3 linked regions of the Jeotgalibacillus aurantiacus genome follow. The protein of the gene in region 2 interacts with the protein of the main gene of each other region in a pairwise test. Links are inferred from orthologs where the notes say so. Each region holds a gene or a part of one and is shown on either strand. Other genes may lie near its edges.

Region 1 (5,382 bases), on a different replicon or contig from region 2:
TGAGATTTCGATGTCGGGATCGTTGTATTACGCTCAATCAGAACGGTAGATACACCACCCATTGTTTCGATACCAAGTGATAATGGTGTTACGTCAAGAAGTACAACGTCTTTTACATCACCAGTCAGTACGCCACCCTGGATCGCAGCACCCATTGCTACTACTTCATCCGGGTTAACACCTTTAGACGGCTCTTTACCTGTTTCTTTCTTGATCGCTTCCTGAACAGCAGGAATACGTGTCGATCCACCAACAAGGATGATTTTATCAATCTCAGAAGCTGAAAGACCTGCATCTTTAATCGCTTGACGAGTTGGTCCCATTGTACGCTCTACAAGTCCTGAAGAGAGCTCTTCAAACTTTGCACGTGTCAGGTTCAGTTCAAGGTGAAGAGGTCCAGCTTCCCCTGCTGTGATAAATGGCAGTGAAATCTGAGTGGATGTCACACCTGAAAGGTCTTTTTTCGCTTTTTCAGCAGCATCTTTTAAGCGCTGAAGAGCCATTTTATCTTTAGAAAGGTCAATACCGTTGTCTTTTTTGAATTCTGCTACAAGGTGGTCGATGATGACCTGGTCAAAGTCATCTCCTCCAAGACGGTTGTCACCTGCTGTTGAGCGCACTTCGAATACGCCATCGCCTAGTTCAAGAATCGATACGTCAAATGTACCGCCACCTAGGTCGTATACAAGAATTGTCTGATCTTCTTCCATCTTATCAAGACCGTAAGCAAGTGCTGCAGCTGTCGGCTCGTTGATGATACGCTCAACTTCAAGACCTGCAATCTTTCCTGCATCCTTTGTTGCCTGACGCTCGGCATCGTTGAAGTAAGCTGGTACGGTGATCACCGCTTTTGTTACTTCTTCACCAAGATAGCTTTCAGCATATGATTTTAAGTACTGAAGGATCATTGCGGAAATCTCCTGAGGAGAATATTCCTTACCTTCTGCTTCTACCTTATGAGCTGTACCCATGTGGCGCTTAACAGACATAATTGTGTTCGGGTTCGTAATCGCCTGACGCTTCGCTACTTCCCCAACCTGTTTTTCACCATTTTTAAACGATACAACAGATGGTGATGTGCGGTTACCTTCCGGATTGGCAATTACTTTAGGCTCTCCGCCTTCAAGAACGGCCACACATGAATTCGTTGTTCCCAAGTCAATTCCGATAATTTTACTCATTCCAAATCAGCCTCCTGTTTCAAGTCTTTTCGTTATTCGTTCACTTTTACCATTGAAGGACGAATGACACGATCCTTAAGTTTATATCCCTTTTGAAGTTCTTCAGTAATGATGTTGGATGCGACTCCTTCTTCGGAAGACTGCATGACAGCCTGGTGAAGGTTAGGGTCAAATTCCTGTCCAACAGACTCAATGACTTCTACCCCTTCCTGTTTCAGGGCTTCTAACAGACTCGCATGAACCATTTTCATCCCTTTCAGAAGAGATTCTGATTCATCATTTGTCACTTCTATGTTAAGCGCGCGTTCAAAGTTGTCGAGTGCAGGAAGAATTCCTGTCACAACATTTTGAGCACGGTATTTTTGAAGGGTTTCATTTTCTTTTTGAATACGGCGGCGATAGTTATCAAAATCAGCACGCAGACGCAGATAGCGGTTTTCAGCTTCCTCAGCCTTTTCCTGCCAGTTCTCTTCTGCAGCATCCTGTGTACCTTCTTCGCCTTCTGCTTCAGATTTCACTTCCGCTTCGACCGCCTCAGTTTCAGGCTTTGTCTCTTCAGCAGTTTCCGTGAATTCCTGACTGTTTTCTTTTTCAGACACACTCATTCACCTCCTTGAAATACGGTAGTGGTTTTCCCTGTTCACAAACAGCTAAACCACATAATGAACTGCCGGTAATCAGGTTTTGATACCCGGCAGTTTTTTATATAACGGATTGCGGGGGGATTTTTCTCCCGAATCTATATAACGGATTTAATCCTGTTCCGTTTCATAAAATTTTGATAAAGCCTTTGAAAGATCCATACTCAGCACGTTCAACAGACTGATCACCCTTGCATATTCCATTCTTTTCGGACCAAGAATGGCTAATGCTCCACTTTGTCCGCCTATGACTGGGAACGTTGCAGTAATAAGCGAAATGTCGCTGAGCGCTTTATCGTTGTTTTCAGTACCAATTTTCACCTGAATACCCGACCCTGAATTATTTTTAATAATCGGATAGAGAGAGTCCTCTTTTTCAATCACATCCATAAACATACGCAGCTTATCAATATTGCTGAATTCCGGCTGGTTCATCATATTCATTTTGCCGCCAAAAAACAGTTTGTCATGAACGGGAATGTTCAGGATTTCTGCGATCGCTTCGATCATCAGGTCATAGTTGGCAATGTGCCGCTTAATAAACAGCGCAACCTCTTTATACATCTTATCCTGAAGTTCCACTAACGGCGTTCCGGTCAGACGGTCATTTAACACACGCACCATCTGTTCAATGTCATCCGGATTCAGTCCTGAAGGGATGGAGAACCTCCTGCTTTCAACATGGCCAGTGTCCGTTACGATGATGGCAATCGCACTTTCACGCGTGATCGGCACAATCTGAACATTTTTCACCCTGTTTTCCTGCAGCTCGGGTCCGAGCACAACGGACGTATAACTGGTCAGTTCTGAAAGAATTTCAGCTGAACGCTGTACGATATTTTCCATCTCCATAATCCGGTCCGCAAAAATCGACTGGATTTGAGACATATCTTTTTTCCTCAGTGCATGAGGAGCTAAAAGATGATCTACATAAAACCGGTATCCTTTTTCAGAAGGCACTCTTCCTGATGAAGTATGTGTTTTCTCTATCAGTCCCATTTCCTCGAGGTCCGACATTTCATTGCGGATCGTGGCTGAACTGAAAGGGATTTCCTCCTTTTTGGACAGGCTTCTCGAGCCTACCGGCTGGGCAGAACGAATGAAATCATCAATAATCACTTGAAGAATAAGTAATTGTCGATCTGTTAACATGTTTCATCACCCCTGTTAGCACTCCTTAATTTCGAGTGCTAAATCTAACATTAAGTTATCAAATGATGATTTCACTGTCAACGAGTTCGCATTAATTTATCCCAAGAAAAGCCTGAAAAACTTCATTGCCTAAAAAGCGCCCTTCCTTTGTGAGCTTCAGCCGGTTTTGATCGAACTCTAAAAGATGTCTTTTTGTCATTTCCTGAATCGGCCCGCTGAATACCTGATCCATTTCTTTTCCGTATTTCTGAAGAAAAGTGTCACCTGACACGCCTTCTGACATTCTTAGTCCGAGAAATAGTTCCTCTTCCATTTTCTCATCGAGCGTGACTAGAGCTGAGTGTAAAACCGGCTCATTGCCCTCTTCCACTGATTGAATATATTTGTTCACAGGGCCGATATTCGAGTAGCGGACGCCATCAATGTATCCGTGAGCACCTGCTCCAAGGCCTAAGTAGGATTCATTTTTCCAGTACACTTTATTGTGTTCACTTTCAAACCCCGGAAGTGCAAAATTACTGATTTCATATTGACTACGACCGGCTGCCTCCATCTGTTTCATCAACAGCTCATACATCGCCGCCTCAGCATCCTCACCAGGCAGCGGCAGCTTCCCTTTTCTCATCAGGTTATAAAAAACCGTTTTAGGTTCAACAATTAATGAATAACCGGAATAATGCGGCAAATCCAGCTCAATGGCTTTTTTTAAGGTGTCTTCAAAATCCTCGAGTGTCTGATCCGGGAGAGCGTAGATCAAATCCACACTCAGGTTTGTGATCCCGGCCTTCTGAGCGTCCTCAATGGACCTGTAAACATCAGACGAGCGGTGACCCCTGCCGATTCTCTCAAGCAGCCGGTCGTTAAATGACTGCACACCAAAGCTCAATCGGTTAACACCATGATTTTTAAGCACCTGAATTTTATCCGGTGTTAAATCACCTGGATTGGCCTCAAACGTATATTCTGCTCCTTCTTCGAGCTGAAAATGACGGCTGATCCCTTCACATAGCTGTTCAAGCTGAGCGGCTGTCAGGGCAGTCGGTGTCCCTCCACCGACAAACACTGTTTTCACCCGGTGTCCCTCGTTCGTTTTCATGGAGAATTCACGGATCAGCATATCAATGTATTTTTCAACGGGCTGACCTTTCATAAATACCTTATTGAAATCACAGTAATGACAGATGTGATGACAAAATGGAATGTGAATATAAATTGACGAGCTCATAATCATTCCTCTTTTCACGCAAAAAGGGGATGAGCGCTGATCTCGCAGCCTCTTTTCCCCTTCTTTTTTATAATGGGCTTATTTTTCCCCTTCATCCATCTGAAGGACCGCCATAAATGCTTCTTATGGTAATGGTAGTACGGAGTGTATCTTAATGTATTCTATTGTATTTAGCAATTAAGACAGATCAAGGGTGTATCTGTTCAATTAGTATCTTATCATCATTTTTTATATTTTTGTTTATCTCAATGTATTTTATTAAAACGGTGGCACTAGGGTGGAAAACTTATTTAATGGAGGGAATATAAATGAATACATTAGAGCAGTTAAAGCATTCATATAGAAGAAAATTAGAATCCTATAAGAGATGGCTTGAGAAAAATCCGGATTCTTCAATTCATTATGAGGTTACAGCACAAATCGAATTGATAGAAGAGCTTTTAATTGATTTGGATCAGGTCCAATCATTGGAATGATTGTAGGTTTTGGTGGAGACGGTGGGAGTCTGCACTATAAATATCAGATATGATGATTTTTCATCATAAGCGTTGATATAGCTGAATTTCGTAATTGTACAAATTTACAAATAAACATATCTGATGATTATTCTGTGACCACGTTGTGACCACGAACCAAGTTTTGAAACCAATTACCCTCTATTCATGTATACTATTGGTAATTACATATTTAGGGGGTATTCTATGCTTATACTTTTGATCGGACTTGTGTTCTTATTGTTTTTACTCTTAATTGCAGCAGTTATTCTACTTGCATTTAAGAGAACACGAAAAGCCGGAGTGATATCTACATCTATAACCGCTCCATTATTTTTAGTTGTATTGGGAGTTACGATTTTTTATGGTGCTCAACCTGCAACTGAGGATTATGTAGCTCGTGCAAATTCTTATTCTTATAGTGAGTTTTTAAATGGGGAAGTAGAAGAAAATGAATCTGTACGAATCCGCGGAGAGGTTCTTTCATTAAATGGTCAAGATGTATCTAAGGGTGAAGAATTCATTTTAATTACTGATAATAATGAGCACTACTTGGTACATCATTCAGCTACTGATACCGATTGGGTTAATAATGAATCTAATACTGAAGTGTATGGAAACTTTAAAGGAATTTCTGATGATGGTGAAACACCAGTGATCGAAGCACTAATCATAGAATAAAAAATCCC
Region 2 (11,667 bases):
AAATTGGAACAGTTCGATCGCTCAAGCCGAAAAGATACTTAATGGTGATCAGGAAGGGATGACCCGATTAATCTCTTCAAAGAATCCGTTTAAAACGTTGATGGACATTGGTGCCGATGTGGACGTTACATATCCCGGATCAAATACCGCATTTGTTGAGGTAGCTCTTCCTGATGACTATGCTCCCTCTCACGTTATCAGTCTCACTGCTACAGGCAAGCTTTCTAACAAGCAGATGGCTAAGGGGAAATACTATCAGCTTCAAAAAGAGATTGTCTCGAGCATGATGCTAAAAATAGTTGGAGAGTTGTTTAACCTCTTTCCACTTCAAAAAGTGCATATCAACATCTACGCAAATAGCTATGCGGTTGAACCTGCTGAGCATGGCTGTATTGCAGCTGTATCTGTGGATCGTAATAAGTTTCAGAGCGTCTATAATGCCACTACGCCTGCAACTGACTTAATTCTCTTCTTTAATCACGAAATGAATCATCTGAAAACCAAAGGCTTTAAATTAGTCCAGGAGGTGCAAGTCTAATGTGGTTATTGATTGTATGCTTAATAGTTTTTCTTATCCTGTTATTTAACTTCCCGCTCTTCACTATCGGGGCCGCTCTGGCCAGCTGGGGAATCTACGAATGGAATACGAATAAGAAACTGAAGGCCAAGTCACGTAAACCTGCAGCGATCTTAAGCGTAGGTCTCGTGATGGCCTTAACCGGATGTGTGATAACCGTATCAAACCCTGACGAACAAATCGCTACAGACACTCAAGAGGCTGAAAGTGCAGAGGTAGCAGCAGAAGCTGAAGAAGCTGAACGTGTTGCTGCGGAAGCAAAAGAGGCTGAAGAAAAGGCTGCGGCTGAACAGGAAGCAAAAGAAAAAGCCGATGCTGAAGCAAAGAAAAAAGCGGAGGAAGAAGCCGCAGCCAAGAAACAGGCTGAAGAAGAGGCTGTCGCAATAGCAGCAAAGGAAAAAGCTGAAGAGGAAGCAGCCAAAAAGAAAGCCGAAGAAGAATCTCTTGCAAAAAAGAAGGCTGAGGAAGAAGCCGCTGCACTAGCACTGGCTGAAGAAGAAGCTGCTGCTCAAGAGGCAGCTGAGGCTGAAGCTGCCGCTGCATCCGCGCCGCCAGCACAAGAAGCGGAGTTTTTTGATAACTGCACACACTTGAGAACTGTCTATCCAGGTGGGGTAGCTGCTGATCACCCTGCTTATCAAGATAAGATGGATCGCGATAATGATGGATGGGCTTGTGAAAATTAAAAACGTATAAATTTCTGGAGGATAGTAATGCTTCAAATCATTCAATCAATTGTAGATATTATTTTTAAATCCATACCTTTTCTTTTAGGTGTTTTCATCCCTTTTATTTTTATACTTTTGAAATCAAAAAAAGCAGAAAGAGCAATACAATCACCCTTTGTTCAATTTACTTATAACCTTTTTGCTTTTATTGGAATATTCATTATTTTCCCATTGACTTTAGTACCTTGGTCTATTGAATGGAATATTCCAACTAGAGAATTTAATGCTTATGTAGGCAATACTATCCTGGTGTTTATCATGGGCGTGATTCTGTTGCTTTTCGTTTTTATGTTAATTATTACTTATATCCAAAACACCACTCGAGTTGATTTTTGGGTAAAGAATTATACAAATAACAGAAAGATATACTTAATAATAATTTTCATTTTAAACATTTTAGGAGTTGTAATATTCTCAGTTTTCTTAGCGTCTGTCATTGACCAAATAGTCAGAATTGAAGACAAACAAATAATTATAAGTGAAAACCACTCTGAGGCGTCTGAGGCGATAGCTCAATTAATTATAATTTTGTTTGTATTTCTCCCTCTCTTCCTTTTTTATTTTAACTATTTTTTAAAGGAAATTAAAACTGATGTTATTTCAACCATCAAATTGGAGAATGGAGATATTTATGAAAACGTAGTTATCTCACATAAATCCTTTTCTAATACTATTGTTGCTACGCCATTCAACGATCCAAAAGTTTTTGAAAGTTTAATAATTCCTTTCAATAAAGTTAACTCTATTATATCTGTAGAACACAGATATGACGCTGATAAAAATGTAGGAATATGGAAGTTGAGTTCTTTGTCAAAAAAACTCTCCAGAACCAAACCTGATCAGAAAATTGGGGTATAGCAATTTTTTTAATGAATGGTTTTATAAAAATTAAAAGAATTAGGAGAAATAAAATGTTAAGAGAATTAAAGATAAAAAAGTTCAGAAAATTCATAAATCAAACTATTAATATATCGCCTGGTCTTACTTTAATTTCTGGTGGTAATGGATTAGGAAAATCAACTTTATTAGGTATAATTGCAAATGGTTCCGGGACAAAAGAGTTTAAAACGTTAAATAATAAAGATTTCCATCCCGAATTTAATAACTACTTCATTTTATCCAAAGATGAGCATAAGGATTCTAGAAAAAATGATGATTATTACGAAGTAACTTTAAAATACCACTATAAAGCACATGAAGTTTATAAAAGAGTAAGGACTTCGCATCCCAATGGTCCGAAATTAAAATTAGTACCAAGAACTGTGAACTCTGAAGGCATTCAAAATGATAAGATTGGAGAAGAAGTTTTTAAAAACACTGGAATAAAGGGATCTGAAAGAATGCCAATACCCACATATTACGTAAGCACTAGCAGGCTTTTCCCTTTTGGAGAATCTAAATCTCTGCATAATCACTTAGTTAAAATAACTGGCAGAAAATATATAAGTGATCAATTTACTATTACTAAAAAGTATATAGAAATGTATAACAAAGTGCTTCCGCGTTCAATTGATGAGGAGACTGACGAATTATACGAAACACCAAAACCGAAAATTAATTATACCGGGATATATTTAAAACCTAAATCGTCAAGTATACTCACACAATCGATTGGACAAGAAAGTTTGAGTGGGATTATTAATGCATTACTGTCGTTTCATAATATTTCTACTGAGCCCAACTATATAGGTGGCATATTATGTATAGATGAACTTGATGTTTCCTTACATCCTGACGCACAATTACGACTTTTAAAATTATTAAAAGAGCAGTCAAAAGAACTTAAACTCCAAATTATATTTACTAGCCATTCCCTAACTGTAATTCAGGAGATGCTTAGATTGAAACAAAAGGATTCGGAAAATCACATGGTATATTATTTTAGAAATAATAACAGACCTTTTTTTAGAGAAGAAGACTCTTATCAATCTATAAAAGCAGACTTATTTTCAGAAATACATTATTCCATGCCAAAAGTTAAAGTCTATCTAGAGGATGAAGAAGCAAAGTTTGCACTAGAGCAAATAATGAATATTTATTATGAGGGTAAAAATGAGAGTAATCTTTTAAATAATTGTGAATTAATTGCTTCTCAAATTAACTGTACTACATTACTTGATTTACCGAATAAAGATAGCTACTTCAAAGATACCATTATTGTTCTAGATGGAGACGCGAGATATAAGAAAAAACCATCTCTCAAAGAATTTTTAACTAATGATCCAAAGGGCTATAATTCAATTCAAAACTACCCAAGAAATGTTCTTTTTTTGCCTGGCGACTTTAGTCCTGAAGAAAATGTTTTTAGAATTCTGTATGAGTTGTTATTAAATGAAGATAAGCATCATGATTTTTGGTATTCTGTGGAACATAACACGTCTTTGGGTAATTATTATCCTCAAATGCTCTTAAATGAACTTGAAAACATGATCTCACAGCAAAAACTTGACAGAGAAAATCTAAAGAAATGGTTTCAATCTCACGAATCTTTTTTTGACCAATCAGGTATATATAAGTATTATTACAAAGCAGTTCTTGAAAATGATAATATTACCACACTTGCAGAATCATTTATAAAGCTTGTAACAAATAAACTTGCAGCCCTAAAAAGTAAAGGTTTTTAGTAAAGGAAGAAACAGATAACACTAGAAGCAGGTGATAAAATGCCGAGAGCTACATTAACCCCACTAAGATATCCTGGTGGTAAAGACAAAACTTACAACTATGTAAAACATCTCATTAGAGAAAATAATCTAACAAGCTATATAGAGCCGTTCGCAGGAGGAGCCGCAGTTGCAATAAGGTTGCTTTTAAACGAGGATGTTCAAAAAATATATATAAATGACTTTGATCGCAGTATTTATTGTTTTTGGAAAGTAATTGTTAGTCATCCAGAAAAGTTAATTGACAAAATTATTGAAACCCCTATATCTATGAAAGAATGGGATTTACAGAAAAAAATACAATCTAACAAAGAAAATGAAAGTGAATTAGATGTGGCATTTTCTACCCTTTTTCTAAACAGGACTAATAGAGCTGGAATAATTAAAGCTGGCGTTATTGGTGGCAAAGAACAAAAGGGTGCTTATAAAATGGATTGTAGATTTAATAAAGAGAAAATTATTAAAAGAATAGAGTTGATTGCGTCAAAAGCTGACAGAATTGAGGTACATAATTATGACGCGATTGAATTCATTGAGGAAGTTATTAAAAATACTCGGAACTCATTAACTTTTTTTGACCCTCCATACTACGATAAAGGTCCAGATTTATATACAAATTTCTACGATCATAATGATCACGTAGAATTAGCCAAAGTAATCAAAGGAAAAATGAGAAATCGTTATTGGATATTAACATACGATATTGCTGATAAAATTGAGAAGTTGTACTCCAGACATTATTACGAAAAATATTATTTAAATTATTCTATTGCAGAACCTACTCGAGGCCAAGAGTTTATGTTTTTTTCAAAAAAAATTAAGCCTGGTAATTTGAGAGAACATCTCCAAACAGTTTGAACTTCCATTTTTGGAAGTTTTCTTTTATCCCAAAAAGGAACATACGTTCTATAAAAAAGAGGATATTCCCTTGAAATTAGGCACTTCATGCTGCAAAACTCTTTAAACATTTAAAGGATACATTAATCGATCACGCCTCGTTATCAAAATCATTAATCGAAGCTAAATAATCTCTAATTCTTTTTATTTCTAACAGCAGACCTGTTAAAATTTCATGCTCTTCTGAAGCTACTTCCTTTGATTCAGCTGTTAAAAAACTGCTGTAGTGATAATGTAAATCAACATTAAGATCAATATAATCTTTGTCTACATCTTCTATTGCCTCAAACATATAAGACACGGTTTTTGATGTGTTTAAGTAATCATTTTTTTCCATAGCATAATTCTCTAGTTCAGTTTGAAAGGTTTTAGATTCAATGATCTTGCTTTGTTTATCTAAATCCGATTCCAGCTCATCTATAACCAATTCAATACCTAAAAGCAGATTAAATATCTCGAGCTCTCGCTTTTCAGATTGACTGTAAGCTTCAAAAGCTAAAGCTAATGAAAGCACGATTGCTAGAGAGACTGAGATTAACATTACAACGCGTTGTTTCATATCATTCACATCCCTACTGAAAAGTAAATTACAGCTTGAATTTTGAAAATCAACTTTATCCCAGTAAAATAATATCATATATTTCCATAAAAATACCTAAAACAGTTATTTTCAGCACAAAAAAAACTCCCCCTCACAAAGTGAGAGAGAGTTCTTCTGTGTATGGATGACCTTACATCATTCCACCCATACCACCCATATCAGGCATGCCACCGCCAGTGTTTTCTTCCGGGATGTCTGCGACTACGGCTTCAGTCGTCAGGAACATCGCCGCTACTGATGCAGCGTTTTGAAGGGCTGAGCGTGTTACTTTTGTTGGGTCTACGATGCCGGATTCGATCATGTTGACCCATTCGCCGTTGGCTGCGTTGAAGCCTACGCCTACTTCTTCTTTCTTGAGGCGGTCGACGATGATGGAGCCTTCTAAGCCTGCGTTGTGTGCGATTTGGCGGATTGGCTCTTCAAGTGCGCGAAGCACGATGTTGATACCTGTTGCCACGTCGCCTTCTGCTTCAACAGAGGCTACTTTGTTGTATACGTTCACGAGTGCTGTACCACCACCGGATACGATTCCTTCTTCTACGGCTGCACGCGTTGAGTTGAGGGCGTCTTCGATGCGCAGTTTGCGCTCTTTCAGTTCTGTTTCTGTTGCTGCTCCGACTTTGATGACTGCTACGCCGCCAGCAAGTTTTGCAAGGCGCTCCTGCAGTTTTTCTTTGTCGAAGTCAGATGTTGTTTCTTCGATTTGTGCACGGATCTGAGCTACGCGGCCGCCGATTTTTTCAGCGTCTCCTGCACCTTCAACAACTGTTGTGTTTTCTTTTGTAACCACAACTTTAGCAGCACGGCCAAGCTGGGAGATGTTCGCTGACTTCAGATCAAGTCCAAGATCTTCAGTGATCACTTCTCCGCCTGTTAGTACAGCTAAGTCTTCTAGCATTGCTTTACGACGGTCACCAAAGCCTGGTGCTTTTACAGCAACGGCATTGAATGTTCCGCGAAGCTTGTTCACAACAAGTGTTGCAAGTGCTTCACCTTCTACGTCTTCAGCAACGATTAGAAGTGGCTTGTTCTGCTGAACAACCTGCTCAAGAACTGGAAGAACTTCCTGGATGTTGCCGATCTTCTTGTCTGTGATCAGGATGTACGGGTTATCAAGCACCGCTTCCATTTTGTCAGAGTCTGTGACCATGTATGGAGATGCATATCCGCGGTCGAACTGCATGCCTTCTACTACATCAAGCTCTGTCGTGAAGCCTTTTGATTCTTCGATTGTGATAACGCCGTCGTTTCCAACGCGCTCCATCGCTTCAGCAATCAGCTGGCCGACTTCTTCGTCAGCAGCAGAGATTGCCGCAACCTGTGCGATCGACTCTTTGCCTTCGATTGGTTTAGAGATGGCTTTCAGTTCTTCAAGCGCTGTTTGAACCGCTTTTTCGATCCCTTTACGTACGCCAACCGGATTTGCTCCAGCAGTCACGTTTTTCAGACCTTCACGAATCATTGCCTGTGCAAGAACCGTTGCAGTTGTTGTACCGTCACCGGCGATTTCGTTTGTCTTGCTTGCTACTTCAGCGACAAGCTTTGCACCCATGTTTTCAAATGCATCTTCAAGCTCGATTTCTTTTGCGATTGTTACGCCGTCATTTGTGATTAATGGTGAACCGAATTTCTTTTCAAGAACGACGTTGCGTCCTTTTGGTCCAAGCGTTACCTTTACCGCGTTTGCAAGCTGATCCACACCACGTAGCATGGAGCGGCGTGCTTCTTCACTGAACTTAATTTCTTTAGCCATTTATAAGTACCTCCTAAAATAATTTGGTATCTTTGATGAAAATGACGTCCTGATCGAAGGACTTTGTTTTATAAAAGTAAGTAAGTTAACATTAGTTAACGACTGCTAAAATGTCGCTCTCGCGAAGGATTAAGTATTCAGTACCCTGGTATTTCACTTCTGTTCCAGCGTATTTCGAGAAGATAATGCGGTCATCAACAGAAACCTCAAGCTCTACACGCTCGCCGTTCTCAAGCACACGGCCTGTTCCGACTGCCACAACTTTCCCTTCCTGCGGCTTTTCTTTCGCACTGTCCGGGAGTACAATCCCGCTTGATGTTTTTTCCTCAGACTCTACCAACTCAATAACTACGCGATCACCTAATGGTTTTAACAAGTGAAACAACCTCCTTGAATGATGTTCTTTCGTTTATTAGCACTCTTTTTATCTGAGTGCTAACACAAGTATTAGTGTAAATAATTCTGTTTTCTTTTGCAAGAGAAAAACATGTGATTTTTATAAATTTTGTATTACATTTTGGTGCGGGCGGATTGGTGGCGGATTGTATGCAGAACAGTACAATTCCTGCCTGAAACGATACATAAACTTTTTGAAACAGGACAATTAAGTCTGCTAACGATACAATAACAGGTCGGCGGAAGTGGAACGATACAATTCCTGTTTGAAACAGTACATAAAAAATCCAGAACAATACATTTAATTTTTGAAACGATTGAATTACGACCCCGATCGATACATTTTCTCCAGCAGCTTAGTTTCCCCCAACCTTTTCTTCCATGAAGATACCCTCCTTCATGGTTGATCGGAGTGGAAGGCGGCGACTCCTGCGGCTCACCGCGCGCCACGGAAAGCGTCCGCCTGGAACGGAGATCCATCTTTCATTTGTGAAACAAGTGAATTACTTCCCCCATCAGTACAATTCCCCAGCACGCCTCCCCGCTCCCCATTTTCACAAAACGATCATGAAATCCTTCATCATAAAGCGATTAAGTTTGAAGGCACCCGCTTTTATTAGTAGAATTAACACTACAGAACGAATAAAGGAGTATGCTTGTGAATCGCACCTTTTTGATCATTTTAATTACGTATGTTGCGATGCAGCTGTCATCGTTTGTGGTGGTTCCGGTTGCGCTTCTCGTCGGGCGTTCAGTCAGCAGCGCGGAGCCGACCGTTTTGCTGAACCTTGTGTCAGGCTACTGGATTTTCCTCAGCTTCATGATTGGGCTGCTTGTGATTCTGTTTGTGCTGAACCGCAATAAAGGCGTGCTGGATCTGCCGGGCGAAAAAGCAGGTCCTGCGATGATTGCGATCTGGTCGTTCATCGGGATCTTCCTGGCCTTCTTCAGCCAGATGATCGCAGTAGGCATTGAGTATCTGATCGGGATTGAGCCGGGCTCTGATAATACAGCCCAGCTGATCGATCTGCTTTCTTATGTACCTCTTGCAGCCGTGGCGATTGCGATCTTCGGACCTATTCTTGAGGAAATCGTATTCCGCGGCGTCATCTTTGGATGGTTCTACCGCAAATACAACTTCTTCATATCAGGCTTGATCAGTGCACTGATCTTTGCGGTGATTCATTTTGACTTCACCCACATCCTAATCTATGCAGCAATGGGCTACGCATTTGCATTTTTGTATGCATTTACAAAAAAAATTATCGTGCCGATTATTGCGCATATGGCCATCAACACATTCGTCGTCATGACGCAGTTCTTCTTTGCCGATGAAATCCAGCGGATCGTGGAGCTGAATGAAGCATTTGCCTTAGTCTGGCGCGCTGTACTGGGAGGGATTTTATAAATGAGGTCTCCTCTTGGACACGGAGTCTTTTATCTGATCCTCGGATTCTTCTTCGTTTTCTTCGCCATCAACAGCGTAAACGAAAACGGCTGGGGCGTCTGGGCATACATCTTCGTCGCCTTTGCCACCTATGACATCGGCGCCGGAATCCGCCTGATCGGACTCCACCTGAAAATCAAAAAGCATATGAATGAAAAAAAGTAGCGGACTGAGGTTCGCTACTTTTTCTTATGGAGAGTGTATTAACAATTCTATCGTGCCTAACGACAAATTAAACAGGCCTATCAACAGAAACGCGGGCTCTTACAACAAACCAACAACCCCTATCAACATTTCAGCCGACGCCAGCACGCCTAATAACGTAAACTCCCTGGCTAACGACAGAAACTTTACGGCTAGTGACAGAAATGTCCACCCAATCAACATAAAACCACCGCACCAGCTCTGGCTTAATCCATCGAGATCAAAAGACAGTTACCTTCAATTCACATCCCTCAAGAAAATGTATCAACAATTCCAGCGTGCCTAACGACAAATTAAGCAGGCCTATCAACAGAAACACTCCCCATTACAACAAACCAACAAGCCCTTTTGACAATTCAACCGACACCAGCACGCCTAATAACGTAAACTCCCTGGCTAACGACAGAAACTTTACGGCTAGTGACAGAAATGTCCACCCGATCAACATAAAACCACCGCACCAGCTCTGGCTTAATGCATCCAGATAAAAAGCCAGTTACCTTCAATTCACTTCCCTCAAGAAAATGTATCAACAATTCCAGCGTGCCTATCAACAAATCAAGCAGTCCTATCAACAGAAACACGATCCCTTACAACAAACTAACAAGCCCTATCAACATTTCAGCCGACGCCAGCACCACTAACAACAGAAACGCCACGGCTAGTAACAGAAACACACCAGCTAACGACAAAAAACCAACCGCTAACAACATAACAGCTCCCCAGCCGAACCACCCCCCACAAAAAGAAAAACAGCGAAGATCATTCCCCGCTGTTTTCACGCGCTGCAAGCTCTTTGTCAATCCGCTCGCGGCGTTCTTGTTCTTCTATTTCGCGCTGGATGGCTTCTGCCTTTTGCGCTTTGTTGTAGCCGATTCTCGCAATCCACAGGCTGATTTCATACAGCAACAATAACGGTACGGTCACGAGCATATGTGAGAAAATATCCGGCGGCGTAATGAAGGCTGCAATGACGAGCAGCACGAAGTACGCGTATTTACGGATTTTTCCGAGAAACATCGGTGTGACGATGCCGAGTCTTGTGATAAATAGCATGACAACCGGCAGCTGGAACAGGAATCCGAAGGGGATTGTCATTTGGAATAGGAATTGAAAGAATTCATTGATCCCGATGACCTGTTCAATTTCAAGGTTATTCGAAAGGTTCGTCATAAAGCTGATGACGAACGGAAATAAAATAAAGTAGGCAAACGCCAGTCCTGATAAAAACAGGAAGACGGATGCGGGTATATAACTGAGTGTCACGCGCCGCTCCCGCTCGTGGAGACCGGGGCTGACAAACGACCAGAGCTGATATAAGATGACGGGCGATGTCAGGATCAACGCAGAGAACATGATGATCTGGAAGTAGATCATGACAGGGTCCGTTGGCCGGAATGCGTTAAGGGTCATTTTTTGTGCTTCATCAGAGGACTGAAGAAACTTCATCAGCGGCTCTGCGATAAAGAAGCCTCCGACCATTGCAAAGACAAAGAAAACGACTACAATGATGAGTCGTTTTCTTATTTCATTTATATGCTCATGGACGGTCATATCTTTTTCATTCATATGGCCACCATCCCAAAAAAATTATTGCTTCTTATCTTCTTTCTTTACATCATCGTCGTCATCGGCAAGACCTTTAGTTGCGTCTTTGAATTCACGAAGGGTGCTGCCCGCAGCTTTTCCGAGTTCCGGAAGCTTCTTAGGGCCAAAAATGAGCAACGCAACGATCGCGATTACGGCAAGGCTGATTCCACCTGGTAGCATGATGCATGCACCTCCTCTTTCTATCTTCCATCATAAAACAAATTGCGGCATTTGGCTATTCCAATATGTCCTCTAATTGTGACGTTTCTACGTCATCTGTGCCATAATTTTTCAGGAAATAAATGAGTGACTGAAGCTCCACCGCAAGATCAATATGGTGAATCCGTAAATCCTCCGGCACCGTCAGTCTTGCCGGGGTAAAATTCAGGATTCCCTTAATCTTCAGGTTCACCAGACGGTCGGTGATACCCTGTGCCGGACCTGCTGGCACTGTCAGAATCGCCACTTCAATGTCACTGTCCTGAACTCTTTCCTCAAGCTCGTCCATGGCATATACCGGTACTTCTCCGATTGATGTGCCCGCTTTTTTCGGGTCTGCATCAAACGCCATTTCAATCTTTGTATTATTGTTTTTCAGGAAATTATAATGTAAAAATGCCGTTCCAAGATTTCCGACACCAATCAGCACGACCTTTGTCGTCTCGTCCTGATCAAGCGTTTTACGGAAAAAGGATAACAGGTAATCGACGTTATAGCCGTACCCTTTTTTGCCGAGTGCACCGAAATACGAAAAATCTCTGCGGATTGTTGCAGAATCAACTTTGACCGCATCGCTCAATTCCTTCGATGA
Region 3 (11,664 bases), on a different replicon or contig from region 2:
GGTCACAGTGAAAAGTCACTGCAAAAACAGGAGATAGATTTTGAAACCGTCAGCCTGACAGCGAGACAGCACGCCGGTTATTACCCTGGTGCTGAAAAATTCACCATCAAAGTCCACTTCTGCCCCTACACCGGAAAGCTATTCGGTGCACAGGCAGTCGGAAAAGACGGCGTCGACAAGCGTATGGACGTGCTCAGCACAGCGATCTCATCAGGCCTGACGATCACAGACCTTCAGGCGCTTGAACTCTCCTACGCACCACCATACAGCGCACCAAAAGATCCAGTCAACATGCTCGGCTACAAAGCCGTCCCAAAACTCAAAAAAACCTTCCCGCAATAATTCGGGAAGGTTTTTTACTTATCCATTTAAAACAACTAATTGAGACGGGTCGTAATCCTTAAGGATGCGACATGGTCCGGTTGCTTCTTTCTAAAAACAAAAATAAGTGTGCAAGTATCTCAAAGGTCCGGGTCGCATCCGAAGACTCCTGCGGCAGTGAAGCGACAGGTGAGACAGCGTAGTGCGGAGCACTAGCTGGCTCACCGCGCGGCCGCGGAAAGCGTAGGATGCGACCCGGACCGGTTTTACTTCACATGCTCAGTCGAAAACCTCGACACAATCTGATGCGGCACCGTAATCCTTGTCGGCGGCTCATTCGGATTCTCAATACGCTTAATGAGCTGACTTGAAGCCGAAAACCCAAGCTGAAAAATATTAATATCCACCGAAGTCAAAGGAGGCCTCGACATCTCAGAAAATAACGCATTATTAAAACTGATAATCGAAATATCATCCGGAACCGCAATATCCAGCTCACTCAGTGTATTCAGCACGCCAAGAGCCAGCAGATCATCCGTCACCAGCAACGCAGTCGGCCTTTCATCCAGCGGAAGCTCCATCAGTGCGCAGACCGCTTCTTTTCCACCTTCAAGCAGGAAACTTTCATGAAGAACATACTGTTCACGATAAGGAATTCCCGCTTTTTTCAGCGCATTTTCATATCCCGATAGACGTTCAACGGTTACAACAAGCTTTGCATCTCCACCAATATAAGCAATCCGCTCATGTCCCATGCCGAGTAAAAACTCTGTTGCATCCAATCCGGCCTTGAAATTATCGTTATCAACGTGTGTAATCGCCTCAACGAAATTATACGGCTTTCCAATCATGACAAATGGAAAGTTCCGCTCGCGCAAATACTGCAAAATCCTGTCTTCCACCTTTGAATAAAGAAGGACAATTCCATCAACACGACCACCCTGAACCATCTGCACAACCCCGTTGTATATATCCTCTTCACTTTGTCCGGTCACAAGCTGGAGAGCGTATTGCCTTTCATGCGCTCCTTCACTTAACCCCCGGAGTACGGTAGGGAAAAATGGATTTTGAAAAAAGACGTCAGATGATCCAGGGGTAACAAGACCAATAACCTGTGTTGACTGATTTGCCAGGCTTCTTGCAATAAAATTCGGATGATAACCCAAAGTATTCATTGCTTCTCTTACTTTTTCTTTCGTCCGCTCACTAATTCTCGGGTTATTGGCTATCACACGGGAAACAGTTGACGGAGCGACGTTTGCCGCTTTGGCAACATCTTTTATCGTAACGGACAATACACTCACCCCCTATATGTTGACGCTTACACAAAAATCAGTACTGTCTGTCAGCAGAGATCAAGTCCTCACACTCTGCTGACAGACAATTTATGATGCCATGCTTTCTTTCTTTTTACCCTTTTTTCTCATGAAAATAAATAATCCGATAAAGAAAATCCAAACGGCTGCAATGGCTGCAACAAACCAGTAATTGATCCCTGTTTCATCCGCGACAACATATATTTCTGCCACTTCACGGTCCAGCGTAATCCTGAACTGATCATTTTCAGCCCGCACGAGATCTCCACCAAGAAGTCCGCGCAATTCACTTGAATCCTGATAATCAGCTGTTGCAAGATCCACAGATTGCGTTTCACTCGTATTATTGATAGCGATGACCGTCGTCTCATCCTCATACTCTCTCTCATAGACAAGCATACCGTTATCGTTATAAAGCACTTCAAGTGTTCCACGCGTCAGTGATGGAAGCTGCTGTCTCAGTTCTCCAAGATTCCCGATATACTCCTGCAGCTCTTCATCCACATTCAGATCCATCAGTCTGCGGTTATCCGGATCCTCCCCGCCGTCCAGCGCGATTTCAGATCCGTAATAAATAATCGGGATGCCCGGTACTGTATACATAAAGGCCGTTGCCATTTCCCATCTCGTGCCTGGGAACATGTTATTTTCAGAGGCAAGTCTTGTAAAACGTGTCATATCATGATTATCAATAAACGTTCCCATTACATAAGGATCGTTAAAAAACTGCTGATTGTAGTCCCAATAATTGAACAATCTTGACGTATTCTGATCTGTATTCTGGAAGACTGTTCTCATCTGTTCAGCCAAAGGGAAATCAACAAAACCGTCAATCCCGGTGTCAGCGTACTCAGCGATTTTTCTTATGTCTGTATCATAGACTTCCCCTATTAAGTAGAAGTCGTCCTTCACAGATTTTACTTCCTGTGAAAATTCAGTCCAGAATTCAGCCGGAACGTGCTTAACTGTATCAAGTCTGTATCCGTCTATGTTTGTTTCTTCAATCCACCATTTAGCGGCGTCAAATAAGTATTCCCTGACTTCCTGATTTTCAGTATTTAAATCAGGAAGACCGTAAATCCATCCGTTCTCAAGCTGCTCAGGATCATTATTATCTCTGATTGGCTGTTCTGGGTGGTACCAGTCCTCACGCTCAGGATCATTCACCCATTCATGAGTTGGTGCAGTATGATTGACGACAAAATCAAGAATCACTTTAATATCCCGTTCATGCGCCTCATCTACAAGCTGCTTAAACTCTTCAACGGTCCCAAAATGTTCTTCTGTCTCGTAAAAATCCTCGATCCAATAGCCGTGATAACCCATCTCCTGATTTTCGAAAATCGGTGTCAGCCAGATGGCAGTAAAGCCCATGTCCTTAATGTAATCGAGTTCGTTGATAATCCCCTGGAAATCACCGCCATGGTAAGCTCGCGGGTCCTGCGTGTTGACTGTGATATCATTCGACGAATCTCCATTGTTAAAACGATCCACCATCAAAAAATAAATTGTTTCATCCTGCCATTTTCTCTCTTCCTTTTCAACAGCGTCAGCCTGACCTGAAAAAACGCTATTAAAAAGGAGGATAGTGATGAGAAAAAGAGCGCTTCCGACTCTTCTCACCTCTTCCCCTCCTCCTTTATATGGGTATATTCCATTTAACATCGTAAGCTTTCGATCTGCTGTATTCAGAGTGGCAAATCAGACAAACGGTTTAACCTTTTGTTCCACCGGCTGTCAGTCCTGAAATCAGGTAACGCTGGGAGAACAGATAAACGAGTGCGATTGGAACAGCAATCAGAATCGAACCTGCTGCAAATCGCGTAAAGTTATTGTCAAACTGATTGCTGATAAAGTTGAACAGCCCAAGTGCCAGCGTAAAGTTTTCAGGATCCCTGAGAATAATTCGCGGCAGCAGGAAGTCAACGAACGGCGCCATAAAGTTAAACAGCGCTACTACTCCTAAAATCGGTTTCGCAAGCGGCAGCATAATTTTGAAGAATACGCCTAAGTGACCTGCTCCATCAATTCTTGCAGCTTCATCTAGCTCCTTAGGTATTGTATCAAAATAACCTTTTACGAGCCAAGCATTAAACGGTATCTGACCTCCGATATAAATAAGTGTCAGACCCACCAGTGAATCAAGAAGGTTGACCATATTTAATAGAAGGTAGATGGCAACCATCGCCATTAAAGCCGGGAACATTTGCAGTAACAGGAATGCATACAGTCCGTATTTACGCCCTGTGAATTTGTAGCGGGAAAAAGCGTAGGCTACAAATGACGTAATCACAACTGAGAAAAAGGCATTGGCAATCGCAACAATGACGCTGTTTTTATACCATGTCAGGTAATCACTTGATGGATCCGTAAACAGCCATTTATAGTGAACGAGTGACCAGTTTTCAGGAATCAGCTGTGCAGAATAAAGACTTGTACCCGGGTTCAGTGACATACCAACTGTCCAAAGAAGAGGATAGCCGATTACAACAGCCATAAAAGCTAAAAATAGATAAATGAGCGTGACTTCCAGTGTAGACTTAGCTTTTTTGCTCATTAAATATTCCCCTCCTCTTTAAATGAACGTGTTTTTCTGAATTGATAGAACGCAAATCCTGTAACAATCAGTCCGAGAATCAGCGTAATTGCTGCAGCCATACTGTATTGGTTTAATTCAAATGTTAAGTCGTAAACCCATGAAATCAGGATATCGGTACCGCCCGCGTTTTGACCACGCACAGCAGGTCCACCTTCATTAAACAGGTAAATAATATTAAAGTTATTGAAGTTCCCAGCATACTGCATGATCAGTAATGGAGCTGTTGCATACAGTACGTGTGGAAGTGTGATGTTTCTGAATTTCTGGAACCGGCTTGCTCCGTCCACATCCGCTGCTTCGTACCAGTCCTTTGAAATACTCTGAAGAATACCGGTAAACAAAGCAAAGACAAATGGGAATCCAAGCCATGTCTGTATCATAATTAATGCAATGCGTGTCCAGAATGGATCCTGAAGCCACGGGATCGCAAGGTCAAACATTGCGAGAATATCCGTATTTATCGCACCGAAACGATCGTTAAACATCGCTGCAAATACAAGGATCGTTACGAATGCAGGAACTGCCCAAGGAAGAATTAAAATCGTACGGATTGTCCGCTTAAATTTAATACGCGGATCATTTACAAGTAAAGCCAGAAATAAACCTAAAGCGATTTGCAGAGTCGTTGCAACGACTGTCCAGACAATCGTCCAGGTAAATACACTGATAAATGTATCCTGCCAGATATTATTTCCTGCTCCGCCTGTCTCAAAGAACAGACGTGCAAAGTTATCAAAGCCAATCCAGCTTAACAGGCTACGTGGTGGCTGGTTGTATTGTGTGTAATCTGTAAATGCCAGTGCAATTGTAAACATCAGTGGCAAAATAACGATAAAAGCAAGCATCACAAGCCCTGGTGTTACGAAGAAATACGGGAATCCTACATCCCATACATTACGTGCTGCTTCTTTAAATGTTGGTGTTTTTTCCCCGTTACGCAGACGGACTGCATCTCTCTTAGCATCCTTTACATTCGCTACGTAAAGAATAATAAAGAAGGCTATAAGAATCACAGAAATCAAACCATAGATTAATAGAAAAACAGAGTTATCAACACCCTCAAGTGTACCGAGTGTTCTCAGCCCCCAGATACCAGTATTAAGAAATCTCCCAAGCGTCAGGATAAAGGAAACTTCGAGGATAATGAAGAGTATTCCCTTAACGTATCTGCGGTTGTACAACTGGCCTAAGCCGGCAAGAAGAATGGATAAAATGACAGCTAGTCTGGGGTTATGTGAAGTTTTAGCTGTCGAGTTAGCAGTTGACATGTCATCGCCTCCCTAGCGAGCGTTCAGAGAACAATATCTCTATAAAGTGAGTGGATAGAAGGAGGGAATCCTTCTATCCACCATCGTCATGAATGTGAAATTACTGTTGTGCAGCAGCGATATTATCCTGAATCTGCTGTACAGCTTCATCTAATACTTCCTGTACATCATCACCTTGTGCGATGAACAGAAGTGCGTTATTAATTGGCTCCCAAACCTGCTGCATTTCTGGAGCAGATGGCATTGGCGTTCCGAACTGGATCTGCTCAGCAAATGGAGCGATCAGTTCGTTAGAAGTTACAGCTTCACCTTCAAGTGCTGCCTGGTTAGCTGGAAGCTCCCCTGCATTCTCGAAGTAGAAAGTTGAATTTTCTTCGTTTGTAAGCCAGATCGCAAGGTCAGTTGCAGCATCTTTGTTTTCTGAGTACTCAGAAACCATCCATGATTTTACCCCTACAAATGAAGTTGCGTTGTTTCCGTCAACCGTTGGAAGGATTGCTGTTCCAAGGCTGTCACCAAGTGCTTCAGAGTAAGCAGGGATGTTCCATGGTCCAGTGATTGCAACGCCGACTTTACCATCAGAGAATAGACCGTTCATGATGTCAGGGTTGATTTCAACCGGGATATATCCATTTTCGTACCAAGACTGGATAAGCTCTCCTCCAGCTACAGCACCTTCGTTGTTAAGACCGATATCCGTTACATCATAAGATCCACCTTCGTTGTTGAATACATATGCGCCGTTAGCGCCGAAGAATGGATATGAGAAATAGAAGTTTGCAGCTTCCATTAGGAAACCGTAAGTTTCAGATGCCTGGTCTGTCTGCTCTTCAGCAATTGCCATCAGATCATCCATTGTTGCAGGTGCTTCAGGTACAAGGTCTTTGTTGTAGAATGTTGCATACGTTTCAACTACTAGAGGAGCTCCATAAGTTTCTCCATCATAAGTGATTGCTTCGATTGCAGTTTCTGAATAGTCACCTTCTGCTTCACCAAGATCGATTGGTGCAGCAAGTCCTTGAAGAACGATGTTTCCGATTCTGTCATGCGGCTGGAAGAATAGATCCGGACCGTTACCTGCAGGACCGTCAAGGTTAAGCGCTTCCACCTGATCCAGCATGTTCATTGGCGTTGTTTCAATTGCAATTCCTGTTTCTTCTGTGTAACGAGCGAATAATTCATCAAGCGCAGCTTTTTGCTCTTCGCTGTCGTTTACCCATACTTTTAGTGATTCCGGCTGCTCAGAAGTTGCTTCTTCTCCATCTCCGGATGCGTTTGAGTCCCCATCGCCTGAACCTGATGTTTCTTCACGTTCAGGTGCACAAGCTGCCAGTACGCCGATTAAAAGCAGTACCATGGCAAAAATCGAAATATACTTTTTCAACATTGACCCCTCCTAAAGGTTGTTTTTTCTTGAGCTTGTACAAACGTTTGCACACTATCTCTAAAAAAAGAGCGATTAAAAATATAACCGCTTACATTTATATTGTGAAAACGATTGCACAACCTACTTTTATTATAATCAAGTTTTTTCATATTACAATAGATAAAATGCATTTTTTTAATTTTTGTTATTTTCCCATCAAGAGTTGCCAACAGTCATTGACTTTAATTCTTCTTTCGAATAAGGTTGTAAGCAATTATTCTATTAACACCGCAGTCCGTCTTATCTCTATTACATAAATACCGGACTGTAACAATGAAGGAGTTGTGCTTACATGATTAAATCCGGAATCCACCACCGGGCAGACCGGTCACAGGCATATGCCGTTTCATCTGAAGAACTGCATATTAAAATTAAAACAGCCAGAAATGATATTACTTCTGTCTCTCTTGTCCTCGGAGACCCTTACGACTGGACAGATGGTACATGGAACTTCCAGAACGAACCGATGGAATTTGCAGGTTCTGATCAAGTATACGACTACTGGGAAGCGTCTATTAAGCCCGAGTATAGAAGACTTCGCTACGGCTTCAAGCTGACGGATAAAAAAGAAAGCGCCTTCCTGGGGGAAAAAGGATTTCATCCGGAACCACCTGAGGATATTGGTGAGTACTTCTGCTTCCCATACATTAATAAGGCGGACTTGTTTCAGGCACCTGATTGGGTAAAAGATACGGTCTGGTATCAAATTTTCCCGGAACGATTCGGTAACGGTGATCCTTCACTTGACCTTCCCGGTACAATGCCATGGGGAAGTCAGGACCCTGAAAGAGATTCTTTATTCGGGGGAGATCTTCAGGGCGTTATTGACCATCTCGACTACCTGCAGGATTTAGGAATCTCAGGGATTTATTTCACACCTATTTTTAAAGCTACTTCAAATCATAAATATGATACAATTGATTATTTTGAAATTGACGAGCAGTTTGGATCAAAAGAAACGTTTAAACTGCTCATTGAAGAATGTAAAAAACGCGGTATCCGTGTCATGCTTGACGCTGTATTCAATCACAGCGGATTCTTCTTCCCTCCGTTTCAGGACGTGCTGGAAAAAGGTGAACAATCGCGTTATAAGGACTGGTTTCATCTGTGGGAATTCCCGGTTCAGACTGATCCCGTACCGAACTACGACACATTTGCTTTTACCCACATGATGCCAAAACTGAACACCGAGCATCCTGAAGTGAAAAACTATCTGCTCGAGGCGGGCCGCTACTGGGCTCGTGAATTTGATATTGATGGCTGGCGCCTTGATGTAGCCAACGAAGTCGATCAGGCTTTCTGGAGAGAATTCCGTGCAGAAGTTAAGAAAATCAATCCTGATCTCTATATTCTCGGTGAGATCTGGCACGATTCAATCCCATGGTTAAAAGGCGATCAGTTTGATGCGGTGATGAATTATCCGTTTACAACAAACATCCTTCAGCTTTTTGCCAAACAGGAAATCAGCGTGGAAGAGTTTGTTGATAATATGACAAAGGTTCAGCAAATGTATCCTTCACCGGTAAATGAAGTAACCTTTAACTTAATCGGCAGTCATGATACACCAAGGATCTTAACAGAGTGCGGAGAAGATAAAGAAAAACTGAAGCAGATTTTTACCGTCCTCCTCACTTATTACGGCACCCCATGTATTTATTATGGTGATGAAATCGGCTTAACAGGCGGACAGGACCCGGGCTGCCGGAAATGTATGGAGTGGGATGCTGAGAAACAGGACACTGAGCTTTTCGAAACTGTAAAGAAGCTTATCACGCTGCGTAAAGAAGAACCACTGCTTGCCAACCGTGGAGATTTCAGCTTTTTCCCGTCTGATGTGAGCACCAAATCACTCGTTTATAAGCGTTCAGGTGACGGTGAAACCATCATTGTAGCGATCAATACGAGCAGTAAAAAGGACAGCTTTAAGCTCCCTTACACGATCGGAAAACAGCAGGTAACTAACCTGTTGACCGGTGACCCACATAAATGGAAGAAAGGGAAAATAAAATTAAAGGCAAACGATATACTGATTCTTAAAATTCATTCATAAACAGATGCCTTTTAAATTGAGGGTGTGACAACTCCTAAACGGATTTGGTCCACCCTCTTTTTCCTGCGTTACGATTATTGCCAGACAGTTGAGAACAACCGTCAGGAAAGGAGCCTCAAACACCATGAGTAAACAGGCTAAAAAAATGACTCTCTTTGCACTTACCTGGCCTATTTTTATAGAAATTTCCCTGCACATGCTGATGGGAAATGCAGACACGCTCATGCTAAGCCAGTATTCGGATGACAGTGTAGCAGCAGTTGGGGTAGCAAACCAGATACTTTCATTAATCATTGTCATGTTCGGATTTGTTGCTACAGGAACGTCTATACTCGTCGCTCAGTACCTTGGAGCTAAAAAAGACAGAAGCGCTGCAGAAATTGTGGTGATTTCAATCGTGGCGAACCTCATCTTCGGACTTGCGCTGAGTTTGGCCATTGTTATCCTGGATCAGCAATTATTAAGACTGCTCGACATTCCGGCTGAACTGCTTCCAGAGGCGACTGTCTACCTTCAGATTGTCGGTGGATTATCATTTATACAATCGGTCATCATGACAATCGGTGCGATTTTAAGAAGCTACAGTTTTACAAAAGATGCGATGTACGTAACGCTCGGAATGAACATCCTGAATGTTGCAGGTAACTACCTCGTGATTTTCGGTCCTTTCGGCTTTCCAGTACTTGGTGTTGAAGGTGTAGCCTATTCAACCGCGATCAGCCGGGTCATTGGATTATGTGCTGTTTTCTATCTTTTACTGAGAAGAACAAAGTACAGTCTTCCATTCAGACAGTTATTCTCTCTTCCTGCCGGACATTTAAAAAACCTTCTTAAGATCGGAATTCCATCTGCAGGAGAACACTTATCTTACAACGCTTCACAGCTTGTCATCACCGCATTTATTGCAGCGATGGGGACTGAAGCACTGACGACAAAAGTGTATACACAGAACCTGATGATGTTTATTTTCCTTTTTGCCGTAGCCATTGGTCAGGGCAGCCAGATCCTGATCGGACATATGGTTGGGGCAGGTAAATTCGAAGAAGCTTATAAAAGATGTATCAAAAGTCTGAGACTGGCTATATTAATTTCTCTGCTCATGGCCGTGATTTTTGCTATTTTCTCCAGAAATCTTCTTGGGATCTTCACATCAAATGAAGATATTTTAGCGCTCGGATCCATCTTGATCTTCCTGACCATCATTCTTGAACCGGGAAGAAGCTTTAATCTCGTTGTCATCAATGCACTGAGAGCTGCAGGAGACGTAAAATTCCCTGTATATATCGGCATTTTATCCATGTGGGGAATTGCTGTTTTCTTTGCTTATCTGCTTGGTGTTTTTTTCGGGCTCGGTCTCATAGGAATCTGGATCGCCTTTTCTCTTGATGAGTGGATTCGGGGGATCATTATGCTGAAACGATGGAAAAAACGAGGCTGGATGGAAAAAAGTTTTGTTAAACCTGCTTAATATTCTGAAAATAATAATGCGCTTACATGGTTGCAATGGAAGGATTCGTGACACGCGAATCCTTTTTCTTATGTTATAAAACCTAACATGATAATCGTTTTTTTCTAAAAAACACTTGCATTCTGTTAGTTTTCTGAATATTATTATATCTATAAGTTATCAAATGTTAGAAAACCTAACATAAGGAGTGGTCAATGTGAAGAAGATTGAAGCAATCGTTCGACCTGAAGTGTTTCAGGAGCTCCGTGAAAAACTCGTTCATATCGGAATAGGAGGCCTGACCGTATTTGAAGCAGCAGGCTGCGGGAACCAGAAAGGCAAGCGTGGAGCATTCAGAGGAACTTCCTATGAGCTTCCCCTCGTTTCCCGGATAAAGGTTGAAATGGTAACAGAAGAACACCGTGTAGACGAAATTGTTGATGCGATCCTGGAAGCCTGCGGAACCGGCCAGGTGGGAGACGGGAAAATCTTTATCTCTCCTATCGAAGAAGTCATCAGAATTCGCAGTGGCGAAAGAGGAAAGCAGGCTGTTTTATAAACAGACTAATTTTGGAGGTGCTTCACAATGAAGAAGAAAATATTATCTGTAACAGCAATTGGGAGTTTGTTTACAACAAGCGCATTTGCTGCGCCTGTCACAGCTGAAAGTGTCCAGCTGTCATTAGATACGATGTGGGTTATGATTGCAGCAATTTTAGTATTTTTTATGCACGCAGGGTTTGCCATGGTGGAATCAGGTTTCACCCGGGCTAAAAACACACTGAATATCCTCATGAAAAATATTTTGACAATCTCTATTGGTTCCGTCCTTTACTTTTTAGTCGGTTATGGCATTATGTTCGGAAATTCAAACGGATTTTTCGGCACAAGCGGCTTCGCCCTATCTGGTGTTGAAGACGTAGGGTTCTTCTTATTCCAGGCCGTGTTCGCAGCTACCTGTGCAACGATCATTTCCGGTGCCGTTGCTGAGCGCATGAAGCTGAGCAGCTACCTGATCCTTACCGTATTAATGACTGGTGCCATCTATCCTGTAGTCGGTCACTGGGTATGGGGTGGCGGCTGGATCTCCGAGCTTGGATTCGTAGACTTCGCTGGTTCAACGGTGGTTCACTTAACCGGAGCAGTTGGTGCACTGTTTGCCGTCCTGTTTCTCGGTTCACGTATTGGAAAATATGAAGGCAAAAAAGTTAATGCGATTCCGGGACACAGCATTCCA

The links.
Region 1: the proteins of groL (region 2) and grpE interact in binary tests that used the Escherichia coli proteins (3 or more experiments, as listed by UniProt). The link is inferred for Jeotgalibacillus aurantiacus from one-to-one orthologs.
Region 3: the proteins of groL (region 2) and H7968_RS08825 interact in binary tests that used the Escherichia coli proteins (3 or more experiments, as listed by UniProt). The link is inferred for Jeotgalibacillus aurantiacus from one-to-one orthologs.

The regions. Positions count from the first base shown.
Region 1 is NZ_JACNMS010000002.1:647-6,028, reverse strand. What follows is about bases 1-2,801. They hold grpE (nucleotide exchange factor GrpE), read right to left. Parts: upstream 1,787-2,801; coding sequence 1,214-1,786; downstream 1-1,213. Other genes in these bases: hrcA (heat-inducible transcriptional repressor HrcA), read right to left, coding at 1,934-2,801; dnaK (molecular chaperone DnaK), read right to left, coding at 1-1,181. Outside these bases: more of hrcA, read right to left, coding at 2,802-2,974; radical SAM family heme chaperone HemW, read right to left, coding at 3,066-4,199; H7968_RS04730 (hypothetical protein), read left to right, coding at 4,508-4,675; H7968_RS04725 (hypothetical protein), read left to right, coding at 4,901-5,374. UniProt on the Escherichia coli protein: Participates actively in the response to hyperosmotic and heat shock by preventing the aggregation of stress-denatured proteins, in association with DnaK and GrpE. It is the nucleotide exchange factor for DnaK and may function as a thermosensor.
Region 2 is NZ_JACNMS010000006.1:8,049-19,715, reverse strand. The notes cover bases 4,909-7,807. They hold groL (chaperonin GroEL), read right to left. Parts: upstream 7,220-7,807; coding sequence 5,597-7,219; downstream 4,909-5,596. Other genes in these bases: groES (co-chaperone GroES), read right to left, coding at 7,311-7,595; H7968_RS15455 (hypothetical protein), read right to left, coding at 4,957-5,424. Also shown: H7968_RS15480 (DUF4236 domain-containing protein), read left to right, coding at 1-538; H7968_RS15475 (excalibur calcium-binding domain-containing protein), read left to right, coding at 538-1,263; H7968_RS15470 (hypothetical protein), read left to right, coding at 1,291-2,163; H7968_RS15465 (AAA family ATPase), read left to right, coding at 2,217-3,929; H7968_RS15460 (DNA adenine methylase), read left to right, coding at 3,969-4,826; H7968_RS15440 (CPBP family intramembrane glutamic endopeptidase), read left to right, coding at 8,274-9,023; H7968_RS15435 (YdiK family protein), read left to right, coding at 9,024-9,227; twin-arginine translocase subunit TatC, read right to left, coding at 10,029-10,835; H7968_RS15425 (twin-arginine translocase TatA/TatE family subunit), read right to left, coding at 10,857-11,036; H7968_RS15420 (redox-sensing transcriptional repressor Rex), read right to left, coding at 11,092-11,667.
Region 3 is NZ_JACNMS010000002.1:812,637-824,300, forward strand. What follows is about bases 4,747-7,642. They hold H7968_RS08825 (sugar ABC transporter substrate-binding protein), read right to left. Parts: upstream 6,889-7,642; coding sequence 5,605-6,888; downstream 4,747-5,604. Other genes in these bases: H7968_RS08820 (carbohydrate ABC transporter permease), read right to left, coding at 4,747-5,504; H7968_RS08830 (glycoside hydrolase family 13 protein), read left to right, coding at 7,223-7,642. Outside these bases: H7968_RS08800 (CoA-disulfide reductase), read left to right, coding at 1-342; H7968_RS08805 (LacI family DNA-binding transcriptional regulator), read right to left, coding at 588-1,616; H7968_RS08810 (alpha-amylase family glycosyl hydrolase), read right to left, coding at 1,707-3,260; H7968_RS08815 (sugar ABC transporter permease), read right to left, coding at 3,352-4,194; more of H7968_RS08820, read right to left, coding at 4,194-4,746; more of H7968_RS08830, read left to right, coding at 7,643-8,980; H7968_RS08835 (MATE family efflux transporter), read left to right, coding at 9,105-10,448; H7968_RS08840 (P-II family nitrogen regulator), read left to right, coding at 10,645-10,986; H7968_RS08845 (ammonium transporter), read left to right, coding at 11,014-11,664. UniProt on the Escherichia coli protein: Part of the ABC transporter complex MalEFGK involved in maltose/maltodextrin import. Binds maltose and higher maltodextrins such as maltotriose.